Regions from separate parts of the Neorhizobium sp. R1-B genome, predicted to be linked through region 1. Evidence: riboswitches for the same ligand, from Rfam matches in the RefSeq annotation. Region 1 holds a riboswitch; each other region holds the start of a gene.

What was found. A riboswitch is a leader RNA that binds a small molecule or an ion and turns the genes downstream of it on or off. The one in region 1 is predicted to bind cobalamin.
Region 2: another riboswitch for cobalamin. It lies ahead of EDE05_RS07615 (ABC transporter substrate-binding protein); the one in region 1 lies ahead of EDE05_RS15825 (CbtB-domain containing protein).
Region 3: another riboswitch for cobalamin. It lies ahead of EDE05_RS00165 (aromatic ring-hydroxylating dioxygenase subunit alpha); the one in region 1 lies ahead of EDE05_RS15825 (CbtB-domain containing protein).
Region 4: another riboswitch for cobalamin. It lies ahead of bluB (5,6-dimethylbenzimidazole synthase); the one in region 1 lies ahead of EDE05_RS15825 (CbtB-domain containing protein).

Annotation. Positions count from the first base shown of each region.
Region 1 is NZ_SOEM01000010.1:160,981-164,183, reverse strand. Features, by position in the region: gene EDE05_RS15840 (cobyric acid synthase) at 1-404, opposite strand, end outside; gene cobO (cob(I)yrinic acid a,c-diamide adenosyltransferase) at 409-1,023, opposite strand; gene EDE05_RS15830 (CbtA family protein) at 1,020-1,775, opposite strand; gene EDE05_RS15825 (CbtB-domain containing protein) at 1,789-1,965, opposite strand; cobalamin riboswitch at 2,002-2,195, opposite strand; cobalamin riboswitch at 2,254-2,456, shown strand; gene EDE05_RS15820 (DUF1636 domain-containing protein) at 2,563-2,964, shown strand; gene cobW (cobalamin biosynthesis protein CobW) at 2,961-3,203, shown strand, end outside.
Region 2 is NZ_SOEM01000004.1:114,359-117,561, reverse strand. Features, by position in the region: gene EDE05_RS07620 (iron ABC transporter permease) at 1-538, opposite strand, end outside; gene EDE05_RS07615 (ABC transporter substrate-binding protein) at 535-1,566, opposite strand; cobalamin riboswitch at 1,753-1,990, opposite strand; gene EDE05_RS07610 (LysR family transcriptional regulator) at 2,448-3,203, shown strand, end outside.
Region 3 is NZ_SOEM01000001.1:40,495-43,697, reverse strand. Features, by position in the region: gene EDE05_RS00175 (L-threonylcarbamoyladenylate synthase) at 1-31, opposite strand, end outside; gene EDE05_RS00170 (DUF6656 family protein) at 66-662, opposite strand; cobalamin riboswitch at 831-1,046, shown strand; gene EDE05_RS00165 (aromatic ring-hydroxylating dioxygenase subunit alpha) at 1,143-2,387, shown strand; gene EDE05_RS00160 (BA14K family protein) at 2,505-2,927, shown strand; gene EDE05_RS00155 (BA14K family protein) at 3,123-3,203, shown strand, end outside.
Region 4 is NZ_SOEM01000034.1:5,673-8,875, reverse strand. Features, by position in the region: gene EDE05_RS25265 (NADP-dependent malic enzyme) at 1-99, shown strand, start outside; gene EDE05_RS25260 (hypothetical protein) at 219-887, shown strand; gene bluB (5,6-dimethylbenzimidazole synthase) at 888-1,574, opposite strand; cobalamin riboswitch at 1,649-1,834, opposite strand; gene EDE05_RS25250 (TolB family protein) at 1,861-2,691, opposite strand; gene EDE05_RS25245 (NAD+ synthase) at 2,702-3,203, opposite strand, start outside.

The DNA.
Region 1 (3,203 bases):
GCGCCCTCGACCAGCACGAGATCCGCCTGATTTCGGAGACGCTCGAAACTTTCCAGCACGCGCGGCATCAGCTTCGGCTTCAGATCCTGGTATTCGGCCGCCTTGGCATTGCCCTCGACCCTGCCTTGCACCACCACTTGCGCGCCAACTTCGCTCTGCGGCTTCAGCAAGACAGGATTCATGTGGACGCTGAGCGGCGCCTTGGCGGCACGGGCCTGCAATGCCTGCGCCCGGCCGATTTCACCACCGTCGGCCGTTACCGCCGCATTGTTCGACATGTTCTGCGGTTTGAACGGCAGAACCTTCAGACCTCGGAGCGTGAAGGCGCGGGCAAGGCCCGCCACGACCAACGACTTGCCGACGTCCGAACCCGTTCCCTGAAACATCAGTGATCGAGCAACCATGCGCCTAGAACTCGATGCCGGCCTGAGCCTTTACGCCCGCCTTGAAATGATGCTTCACCAGCGTCATCTCGGTCACCATGTCGGCTACCTCGATCAATGCTGGTTTGGCATTTCGGCCGGTGACGACGACATGCAGGTCCGGCCGTCGCGACTGCAGCTCCGTAATGACCTTGTCGAGATCGAGGTAATCATAGCGCAGCGCGATATTGAGTTCGTCCAGGATAATCAAGCCGATCGTCTCGTCAGCCATGAGCTCGAGCGCCTTTTCCCAAGCCTTTTCGGCGGCGGCGATATCGCGTTTCAGGTCCTGCGTCTCCCAGGTAAAGCCTTCGCCCATCGTGTGCCAGACAACGCGATCACCGAAGACCGCCAGCGCCGGCTGCTCGCCCGTCGACCAAGCGCCCTTGATGAACTGCACCACGCCGACTCGGCGGTTGTTGCCGAGCATGCGCAGCGCCAGCCCGAAAGCGGCGGTGGACTTGCCTTTACCCGGGCCGGTGTGAACGATGAGAAGGCCCTTTTCCAGGGTCTTCTCCGCGACTTCCTTGTCCTGAACCGCCTTGCGGTTCGCCATCTTGGCGCGATGGCGCTCGGCTATGCTTTCGTCGACCTGTTTCACCGTGAAGCGAGCTTTGCCGCAGATGCGGCAGAAGCCTCCTCGCCTGCGTGAAAACGCTCGCGAAGCATGCCGCAAGCTGCCCCAAGCAGGGCCCAGAACACCAGATTCGTGGCATAAACCGCGTTGACGAAGCGAGCGTGTAATTCGACCGGCACGACCGTCTCGTGAGACGGCGGCAGCGGCGCGCCGATCAGGTGGGGAGCAATCAGCAGACCGATCGCCAGGGCAGCAAAAATCGCCGAGCGCGTGTAAGCCAGGAGACCAAGCGCAGCCGCAGTGCAGACGGCGGTGGATATCCACCAGATTTGTCGAGGCCCAAGTTCCGCAGCGGGCATGCCCGGCAATTCCGGCGGCAGGCCGAGACCGGGTGCGAGACTGACGGCGAGGAAGCCGGCAATGCCGAACATCAGGCCGCCGCGCCAACCCCTGAAGCCGCCAAGAGCCTCTGAAGCCGCGACCAGAACGAGCCCGAAACCAATTGCCGACAATGCATTGGCAGCGGCGGTATAAATGAAGCGTTCGAGGCCATCGGCTGGAGCCCAGGCCGCTTCGTCATGGTGGTGGTCGGCAGGACTAGCTGCTCCCGCTGCCGGAACATCGTGGCTATGGCCTGCCCCACCGCCGGCATTTTCAAATACCTCGGCCTGCAGGATCAGCGGCACGGTGGAAAGGCTCTGCATGATCGTGAGCAGCAATCCGGACAATAGCCCGGCGATCACCGCCGTGAAGACGATGTTACGAAACAATGACATGGAAAGTTTTCCCTCAGTGACAGGGGAAAGCGAAGGAATGGCGCGAATCGTGGGCGGCATTGTGAACGACTTCCATGTGGGAGAAGCCGACGAAACCGACGATGAACAAGCCAAGCAGGGCCGTCATGCTAAGCGGAATAATCTTCGAAGCAGAAACGCTCGTTGCCATCGAAGCGGAATTCGTAACCATCGTATCGTCCTTTCGCCCTCCACCCGAGGGCCGTTCCATTTCGTCTTCAGCCTCGGCAGGTCTCCTGGCTCGCGGATCGAACGCCTAACGCCCGCCTTCCCGGATTTTCCAGTGGCTTCATGGACGAAGACTTTCCGCTTACAGTTGCGGGGGCAGCCGCGGGTTTGACGACAATCCGTCACACCGCATTCCCTCAAACCCTTTCGGGCACCATAGGCTTGGCCACTATAGACGAATTCGCCAGCCTCGCAATCGCCTTTGCGACGCATTGACATGGTGTCGCGACCGGGCGTAGTTGAAAGGAACGGTCCTTTTCTGGCAACGGGAGGGGCTAAGAGAGAATGCGGTGCGAGCTTTATGCTCAATGCCGCGGCTGCCCCCGCAACTGTAGGCGGCGAGCCATTGCCACCGAGCCACTGGATAATCCGGGAAGGCAGGCAAATGGCGGCGACCCGCGAGCCAGGAGACCTGCCGTTGGATTTGTAAGCTTCGCCGGGCGGGGTGCTCCGGAGGAAGCCGTGTCATTCATGGCAGACGAGCTTTGCTTTTCTGCTCCGCACCCCGATTGTTTGAACCCGGCGGTAACGCGGCTGAATGATGAGTGACGAGCGAAAAGACGATCCCGACGACATCGGCGTGACAATCTTCGTCTGCACGAACTGCCGTGACGAAGCAGATCCGGATATCCGGCCGGGCCTGAAAATGATCGCTGCGCTGAAGGAAGCTAGCGCCGGCAAGCCGCTGGCAGTCAAGCCGGTGACCTGCCTTGCCAATTGCGAAAAAAGCCCGAGTGCCGCCTTCAACCATCGGTCCGGCTGGTCCTATGTCTTCGGTCATCTGACGTTGGAGAACGTCGACGATATCGTCGCCGGCGCAATGATGCTCGCAGAAGACGAGCGTGGCTTCCTTCCCCTTCGTGGCCGTCCCGCCTGCCTGCGCGGCAAGGGCATGACGGCCCGCATCCCACCCTTTCATCATCACGAGGACATGCCTTCATGAGCGTCAATTTCGACCGCATTCCGTGCACCGTCGTTACCGGATTCCTCGGCGCCGGCAAGACCACGTTGATCCGTAACCTGATCGAAAAGCTGGATGGCAAGCGGCTGGCGATCATCGTCAACGAATTCGGCGATGTCGGCATCGACGGAGAGGTGCTGAAGGGCTGCGGTATTGAGACCTGCCCGGAAGACAATATCATCGAGCTTGCCAACGGCTGCATCTGCTGCACGGTGGCAGAC
Region 2 (3,203 bases), on a different contig from region 1:
CCGCCTTGGTAACGATGAAGGAAGTGAGCGCATTGAAAAGTTGCGACCCCGCAACGCCTGCAAGAATGATGGCCGCCGTTCCCTTGCCCGCCTTGAGGGCCAGCAGGCTGACAAGGGCAAAGGCTATGAGGGCTCCGAGAAGTGCACCCATCGGGAGCGTCATCATGCCGCCCCCCAGGCCAAGAATCGCCACGCTGACGGCCCCGGTGGAAGCCCCCGCGGAGATCCCGAGGATATAGGGATCGGCTAGCGGATTGCGCAGCAGCGACTGCAGCACCACCCCGGACAAGGCGAGCGCCGCACCGCAGCAAGCCGCTACGACTGCCCGACTGAGCCGATAGCTCCAGACGATGCCTTCGTCGATCGGCTCGAGCGCATAGCCCGCACTCCACAGCCGGTTGGCCACCGTCTTGGCAACCACCCCGAACGGGATCGAAGTCTCGCCGATCGCTGCGCCAAGCCACAAGACTGCGACGAGGACCACAAGCGCCAGCGGAATAGCGCCCGTACGGCCAATGGAAGAGACTGCAGGTCTCATTTGACCAGACCGGCGCCTGCAATGGCATCGGCCAGCGCCTCAATGCCCTCGATGGTGCGGATCGTCGGATTCATGGCTTGCGCATCCATGTCGAAGACATGGCCGCTCCTAACTGCCGGCATCAGGCTGGCGACAGGATCGGTGTCCAGGAATTTACGTTTCGCCTCGATGCTGTCCAGCGGGTAACGGCGGCGATTCATTGCGCCGGCCACAATCATCGTCGGATTGGCCCTGGCGATTGTCTCCCAGCCCACCGTCGGCCATTCCTCGTCGGTTTTGATGATGTTTTCGATCCCGAGAGCCGACATGATGTAGCCGGGCGCCCCGTTTTTACCCGCCACGTATGGGTCAGCGTCTTGCTGGGCGCTGGAAAACCAAAAGACGGCCGAAAGCCTGCCCTCGACAGAAGCGACCTTGGCGCGCGCCGCTGCCTCACGCCGCTTGAGATCGGCCACTACTTCCTCGCCCTTTTCCTGCACGTCGTAGATCTTCGCGAGATCACGAACCTCCTGATAGACGAGGTCCATGGTAAAAACCTGATGGCGGACGCCGTCGCCGGCGGCGGAATTTTCCTTGCCCATGCAGTCGGACGGCGACGTGTAGACCGCGATGCCCAGTTCCTCGAACTGTTCGGGCTTTGCAACGACACCCTCGGGACCGACCTGCCACTGGAACTGCACGGTGACGATGTCCGGCTTCTTTCCAAGCACGCTTTCAAAGCTCGGATCGTTGTCGGCGAGGCGTTCGATCTTGGCGTTGACCTCTTCGTAGCCTTTCAGGACAGGCCCGACCCACAGCGCAGTGCCGATCACCTTGTCCGCAAGACCGAGAAGGTAGAGAATCTCGGTGCTGCTCTGGCCGATCGAGACGGTGCGTGACGGCGCGTTCTTGAAGGTTATCTGCCGCCCGCAATTCTCAAGCGTGAGAGGATAGACGGTTTCTGCCGCCAGGGCGTTGTGAAACAGTCCTGAAACAATCAAGGACAAAGCGCACAGGCCAACGTGCGGCCACCGCTTGGAAGTGATCATCGTTATATTTCCCGAAGTGTGATGTGAATGCGGGTCCTGAACGGGCCGCGCTAGATATCAGGATGCTTTCAAAGCACCCGGTCGCCCCGTCGACGATGGAGATCTGGGAAATATGATACGCAAAAGCGCGATGAAGCGCGGGTGTCGGCCATGTCTTTCTCCTCTTCGGGCATCCCCGCCCGTGATGATGGATCGATGTTCGACGGCAGGTCTCCTGGCTTGCGAATATCTGTCGCCCACCTGCCTTCCCGCGCCCAAAACCAGCGCAGTGGCATGGCGCCTTTCGGCACCACGAGGATGGACGGCAATCCGCTCACAGTTGCGGGGGCAGCCACGGTCTTGGATCCCCTTCGGGTCGTCCGCACCGTATTCCCTTTTCGTCCCGTTGCTTTTGACTCCGGGAACCGTCATCGCCAGATAAAGGCCCGTCCGTCTCGCCGTCAAGCTGGAAAAGACGGCAGCCAAGGTGCGGAGACCGAAGAGCAAGCGTATGAGATTTCCGCGCCCGTTCGGACCGGGGACTTTGGTCGAGATCGGCTCGGCGAGATACCGGTGATAGGTGAGGAGAAGCATACCGAGCCCCGTGTCGTATAATCACTCTCAAAAATCACACGGATCTGCATATGTAATGTTATTACATTCGTCAAATGAAAAGTTGCGCAAGAATGCTTCGTTACGGGCACCGGCCTTCTCTTTTCAGCCGCCGATGTCGTCCTTGCCGCTAATCGAGACGGAGGGGTGCGGCCGGGCGTCGTCGAGACGGAAGGATGCTGTCTCGCTGAAGACGGCAGCAGAGGCAACGCCTATGGATTGGTATCCATACTTCGCTTAATTTATCGATCCAGACCATAAGTCGTCTATGAAAACCGGACGGGGAAACGATGGCCAGGGAAGATTTCAACGACCTTTTATGGTTCCTGGCCGTGGCAGAGGAGCGGAGTTTCACCAGGGCTGCGGCCAAACTCGGTATTACTCAGTCCACGCTTAGCCACACGATCAAGCGCCTGGAGACACGCATGGGCCTGCGGCTTCTGTCCCGCACCACCCGTAACGTGGCGCTGACCGAAGCCGGTGAGCGTCTGTTTCAATCGCTGGCGCCTCGGGTCTCCGCCATAAGGGATGATCTTGCGGCACTCATGGCCCTGCGCGACAAACCGTCCGGCACTATTAGGATTACCTTGTCTGATCACGCGCTGGAAAGCATCGTCTGGCCCAGACTGCAGCCGATCCTTTCTGAATACCCCGATATCAAGCTTGAGCTGAGCCGGGATAACGGCTTGCGCAATATTGTGGAAGACGGTTTCGACGCAGGGATAAGGCTCGGCGAGAGCATCGAGAAAGACATGATCGCCATCAGGGTCGGTCCCGACTGGCGAATGCTGGCTGTCGCCTCGCCCCAGTACCTTGCCACGCAACCGCCGCCGCAGCATCCGCAGGACCTCGTACAGCATAACTGCATCAACATGCGCCAGGCCACCGGCGGCGGGCTCTACGTCTGGGAATTCGAGAAGGACGGGCAAGAGCTACGTGTCAGAGTCGACGGCCAGCTCACCTTCAATAGCTCTTACCCCATGATAGATGCTGCCATGAAAAATGGTGGCATCGCCTATCTGCCGGAAGATCTTGTCGCCGAACAC
Region 3 (3,203 bases), on a different contig from region 1:
CCGCGGTGATGTCGATGATCTCTGCCGTCATGTCCGCTCGTCAATAGCGCGGACAGCGACCTGCTTCAAAGCTTTTTGATGATCTCGCGAAGCGCATCGTTCGACGCGCCGAGCAGAAGCACGTTCTTGATGGCCTCCATCGGGTCGCTGGTCTGGAAAAGCAGCCCATTCTTGCGGATCGTCCGGCTGACCTGAAATGGTTGGCCTGGCTCACCTTCGATCGCGACGGCGAAATACATGCGCGAATAGGAGGTGTGGATGCGCTCGAAGAATCTCTCCTCTTCCCCGATTTCGGAAAAGAAGTTCGCGATATAGAAAGACCAGCTGACAGGCACGCGGCGTGCCAGAAGGGTCCGCGCGGCCGTCACGTGGCAATAACCGAGATGCGGGCTTCCTTCGAGCGTTCGATGGAAAACGATCTTTGGAAACTGAATGGAACGGTGAAAGGCGTTGATGCGCTCGTGGCTTTTTTCGCCGGCGGCTTCAAGCCGCTTGCCGGTTCGCTCGGCGACTTCCTCATGGCTGATATAGCGGCGTTCCTGCGGCAGCCAGATGGGTTTGTGGCGGACGATCCGTCCGGTTCTCAGAAATTCAGAATGAGCAGCGGATTTCGTTGCCGCCGGCACGGGAGGGCTTGGCGGGGGAGCTTCGAAATAGCGGATTTTTTCTTTGGCCTGCACTGGCTCCGCTCCGGTTGATGCCGGTATTTTAGAATTTAGCCGTTAATGACAGGTTTCCCTTATGCGAGGCTGGAAGGGCTTTTGGCGTCGTCGTCAATGCGGTTGTCGATGTCGCAATGTCGCCTATGCGACAGCCGGGGCGGATGCTTATATCCGCATCAAGCTCAAGGTGCCGCCTGGCTAGGGAGGGCGGAGAATTGGGAAGCCGGTCAAAGCCCGGCGCTGCCCCCGCAACGGTGGTGGAGTTTAAAGGTTTGGCTAGAGCCACTGGGAAAGAGCCGCAAGGGCCGCCCGGGAAGGCGCCGGACCAGCCCCGAAAGGGGCAACTCCTGAGCCCGGAAACCAGCCTTGGGGAAAAAAACGTTACCGATCGCGGCGGGCGTTCGGGGCAGGAAACTGGCAGGCCTGAGCCGGCCCGTTTTTCCATGTCCTTCCGCATGCCCGCAAGACAAGGAAGGCAAGATGGACATTCGCAACCAGGCGCTGCGACAGCTCAAGAACCGCCGCGAAGGCTTCAGTCTCGAACAGGCGTTTTATACTGATCCCAACTATTACAAGCTCGATCTCGAGATGATCTGGTATCGCGACTGGCTATTTGTTGGCCATGATTGCGAGCTGCCGAAGAACGGCAGCTATTTCACCCTTCAGATCGGCGATTATCCGGTTGTCGTGGTGCGCGGCCGCGATGGCCAGATTCGCGCCCTTCACAATACCTGCCGCCATCGCGGCAGCCGCGTCTGTACCAAGGAAAGCGGTTCGGCGGTACGGCTGGTCTGTCCCTATCATCAATGGACTTACGAACTCGACGGCTCGTTGTTGATCGGGCGCCATATGGGCAAGGAATTCGACAAAAGCCAGTTCGGAATGAAGAAGGTGCATTGCGAAAGCGTCGCCGGCTACATCTTTATCTGCCTGGCTCAGGAAGCGCCGGATTTCGCACCGGTCCGCGCCGCGATCGAGCCCTATATGGCGCCGCACCGCCTGTCGGAAGCTAAGGTTGCGCATCAGTCGACGATTATCGAGAAGGGCAATTGGAAGCTCGTCTGGGAAAACAACCGGGAATGTTATCATTGTGCCGGAAATCATCCGGAGCTCTGCCGCACCTTTCCGGAGGCGCCGACGGTCACGGGCGTTGCCGGCGCGATCGATGATCCTGTTATCATCGAGCACTGGCAGCGGTGCGAGGCGGCCAATCTGCCGAGCGAGTTCCGGATCTCACCCGACGGGCAGTTCCGTGTCGCCCGCATGCCGCTGATCGAGGGAGCGGAGAGCTACACCATGTCCGGCAGGAATGCCGTGCAGCGGAGGCTTTCCGACGACGTGAAAATCGACGGCATCGGCACCATGCTGCTCTTCCATTACCCGACCACCTGGAATCATATGCTGGGCGACCACGCGATTTCCTTCCGCGTCACGCCGCTCGGGCCGGAGGAGACCGCTGTTACCACCAAATGGCTGGTCCATAAGGACGCGGTCGAGGGCGTCGATTACAATCTCGAAGAGCTGACGCATGTCTGGAACATGACCAACGACCAGGACCGCCAGATCGTCGAGGAAAACGCCTTTGGCATTCGCTCTCCGGCCTACGAGCCGGGACCGTATTCGGCCGAGCACGAGGGCGGCGTCATGCAGTTCGTCGAATGGTATTCGAACTTCATGGTCAACCGTCTGCAGGGGGATCAGGCAAAACTTTCGATCGTCGCCTAGCTCAACGAGCGGCCGATCTCCTGTTCGTGATCGGCCGCATCGCATCCTTGCCGGGGATCCTAGGAACAAAGTCCTCGATCTGGCGTTGCTTTGCTCACCAACGACAGAGGAAACACCATGATGAGGTACCGTCTTCGCTTGACTGCATTGGCCGTTGCCCTTGCTTCCACGTTGACCAGCTTTGCCCCTGCCCAGGCACTCCAGATGCCTTCGGCACCCGCCTTTTCGGCGCATTCCGCCGTCACGGATGTCCAGTATCGCGACCGCCGCGACTGGCGCCGTGATCGTTACGGCTGGTACAGGGGACATCGCGGCTATCGTGAACGCCGGCCCGGATATCGTTACTACAACGGCTTCTGGTTCCCGCTTGCCGCCTTTGGCGCGGGCGCGATCATCGGTGGTGCTATAACGGCCGATCGGGGCGGTTATAACAGCCGTCATTATGCCTGGTGCGAAAGCCGTTATCGCACCTACCGTGCATCGGACAACACTTACGTTGCCAGTGCCGGTGTGCGTCGGATCTGCCGCTCACCTTACTGACCCGGTAGCATCAAGTTATCGGTCGCGACCTGGTCTCGGGCATGACGCCCGAGACCAGGTTTTTCATGCCTGAAACGTTAATCGCCTATTCAGGATCAATTTCCTAAAGGAGTGTCGAATATCCGGTCTGTCCGATATGGAAATCATCGGCTGCGGCTAAGAATTCGATGCACCGACTAAGGAATGGGGCTCAATATGACGTTCAAGAAGATGGCGCTTGCGGGAATCTCCGCCGTGGTACTCATAGTGTCGCTGACGCCGGCCCATGCCATGCCC
Region 4 (3,203 bases), on a different contig from region 1:
CATATCCTCTCGCCCTCGGTAACGTCGCGCGGCGTGGTAAACATGGCAGCGCTGGCTGTTGTGGAGGCCTCACAACCGGATTTCGCTCTGCAGTCCTAGGCCTGTGAACCGCATAATCCGTACTGGCTCCGCAGATTGCGAGAGCGTGCTTATGATATTGTCAACTGGCCTGCCTCATGATGCGGTTACCGATTCTAGAGATCGCCGGACATCGACTGATGCGCATTCGCAACCTGCTGATCGCCCCAATTCTGCTTGCACCCGACATGGCTTCCGCGCGGGATATAGGCACCTGCGCGGCGCTTTACCGGCAACTCAACAATGCTCCGCAAATCATCGGCAACACCGCCGAGATGCGGCGCTATTCGCAACATCTCAGCGAGATCAACGGCGACATTCGTCGGCATCGAATCGAGATGCGCCGCAGCGGCTGCGGCGGCAGCATCGTCGTCTTCGGTGGCAGCGCTAATGGCGGCGCCTGCGACGAGATGCGCGATGCGCTTGGCGCGATGGAGCGTGAGCGCGACGCGTTGACGGCGGATCGGGAGAATGCACGCCAGCTCTGGCGCTCGTCGGATGAACGCAATGCCATTCTTGCGTCGATCCGATCGAACGGCTGCCTCCCTTCCGATGTCGAAGAGGAGCGGAAAGAGCGGCTGAAGGTTCAGGGGATCGAATTGCCGAAACCGGAGCCCTATTCAGGAGTGACCGACCTGCGGACAAAAGATCCGAAGGAAACGAAAGCGGCAAACCTGCCGCCGCCTCCGCCGTTGGAGCGCACCTACGATCCGAACAAGAAGGTTCGCATAGTGGGCCCCCAGTTTCTGCCGGATACAAGCATTGATCTTGCCAATCCGAAGTCTACCGGCCCACAACCCCAGCAGTGATCAAGCTCGGCCCCATTTGTCGTTGAATACCAGGTCCTCGAGCAAGAGCCGCTGGCGCCAGCCCTTTACCGCCAGCTCCGGTTCTCGATAAAGGCGGTCGACGTAGCCGACGCAAAGCCAGGCAACGATTTGAATTCCCTCGGGGATACCAAGCAGTGTCCGCAGGTCCGCCTCGTGGAAAATGCTGACCCAGCCCACTCCGACACCTTCGGCCCGTGCCGCCAGCCAAAGGTTTTGCACCGCGCAGACGGACGAGAATACGTCCATGCGCGGATCATGAGTGCGACCGATGACAACGGGGCCTGCCCGCTCGGGATCGCAGGTGACGCAAATGCTGAGCGGCGCCTTGCGGATGCCCTCCAGCTTCAGGTTTTGGTAGACCTCGCGTCGTTCTTGCGGAAACATCTCCGCCGCTTCCTCATTGGCCCGCGAGAAGGCCTGCCAGGCGGCTTCACGGACCTTCGGGTCACGCACCAGGATAAAATTCCACGGCTGCATGAAACCGACCGACGGCGCAGCATGCGCCGCCCCAAGCAGCCGCCCAACGAGATCGTCCGGAAGCGGCTCGGGTAAAAACTGATCGCGCACGTCACGGCGCGTCTCTATGGCCCGGTAGACCGCAGCACGGTCACGTTCCGGGAATTCTTCTGCAGGCATCAAGGCATCGGCAAAAAGATCAGGTCGCATCGTTAATCCCCAACAATGCTGACACCCCGCGTAATAAAGCAGGGCACCAAAAAAACCTTGCCGCCGTCCACGCGGGTCGGTCTATCTCGACAGGCCGGTCTTCTGACTTGGCTTCATCCGCTCGCCGCAGCCTTCCCGGAAATCCCAGTGGCATCTACTTTGCGGCAAGCGTCCGCCTCACAGCGTTGGGCACGTTCCGGTCTCGCACCGGATTCCCGATTCTCCTGCCAGCGGCAGGCACCTGACGTCGCGGTTATGCATGAGCGGCCTCACGCATTCAAGCCCCTCATGCGACAGGGAAGTAGCGCACATAGGCGAACTCGTTTCCATCCGGCGACCAGTTGGGCGAATTCATTGTGCCTTGCCCGCCAAACAACTCGAACAAGGTCTCCACATGACCGCCATCCATGTCCATCAGCCGCACGCGGACGTTTTGGTCGCGCGGATGATCGAATACCGTCGCGTCGTAGGAGATGAAAACGATCTTGTCTCCTTTTGGTGACGGATGAGGAAACCAGTCGCCGTAATTGCTGTCGGTGATACGTTCCGCTGCGCCTCCCGACGCAGGTACGCGCCAGATCTGCATGATGCCGGTACGGCTGGAGTTGAAATAGATCCATTCGCCGTCGGGAGAATAGTCGGGCCCGTCGTTCCGCCCCTCTCCGAAAGTCAATCGTGTCTCTTCGCCGCCTTCCCTATCGATCGTATAGATATCGAAGAGATCGTCGCGGATACCGCAATAGGCGAATTTTCCACCATCCGGTGACCAGCCATGCCAGTAGGAGGGCAGTTTCTCCGTCACCAGCCGGGGATCACCACCCTCCGCCGGTAGCACATAGATTGCCGACTTGCCGAATTCTACCTTGTCGGAAATGGCGATCAGCGAGCCGTCCGGCGAAATGCCATGATCGTTGTTGCACTCACGCGCAAAGCCGGTATCGACTGGAACGGGAGCGCTGTCACCCAGCGGTGACAGCCGGTAGATCAGCCCGTCGCTGTTGAGCATCAGATAGTCACCACGCGGCGACCAGTTCGGCGCTTCGAACAGAGCTTCAGTCTGCCAGACAACCCGGTATTGCCGGGTGCGAATATTGTAGATCTCGACAGAACTCCGCAGCGCCATGCCCTCACCGGTCCCGGAATCGGTTGGTGATCGGATAGCGCCGATCTCGACCGAAGTTCTTTTTGGTGATCTTTACACCGGGTGCGGATTGCCTCCGCTTGTATTCGGCAAGATAAAGCAGGTGCTCAATTCGGTGGACGGTCGCCAGATCGTGACCCCGGGCTACAATCTCTTCCGTTCCCATTTCCAGCTCGACCAGGCATTCGAGGATATCGTCGAGTACCGGATAGGGCGGCAGCGAATCCTGGTCGGTCTGGTTGGGACGCAATTCCGCAGACGGCGCCTTGGCAAGGATGTTCTTCGGGATGACCTCGCCGCCGGATCCCAACGCGCCAGGCGGCAGATGCTCGTTGCGCCATGCGGACAACCCGTAGACCTGCATCTTGTAAAGATCCTTGATCGGATTGAAGCCGCCGTTCATGTCGCCATAAAGCGTCGCATAACCCACCGACATTTCCGATTTGTTGCCGGTCGTCACCACCATGGAACCGAACTTGTTGGAGATC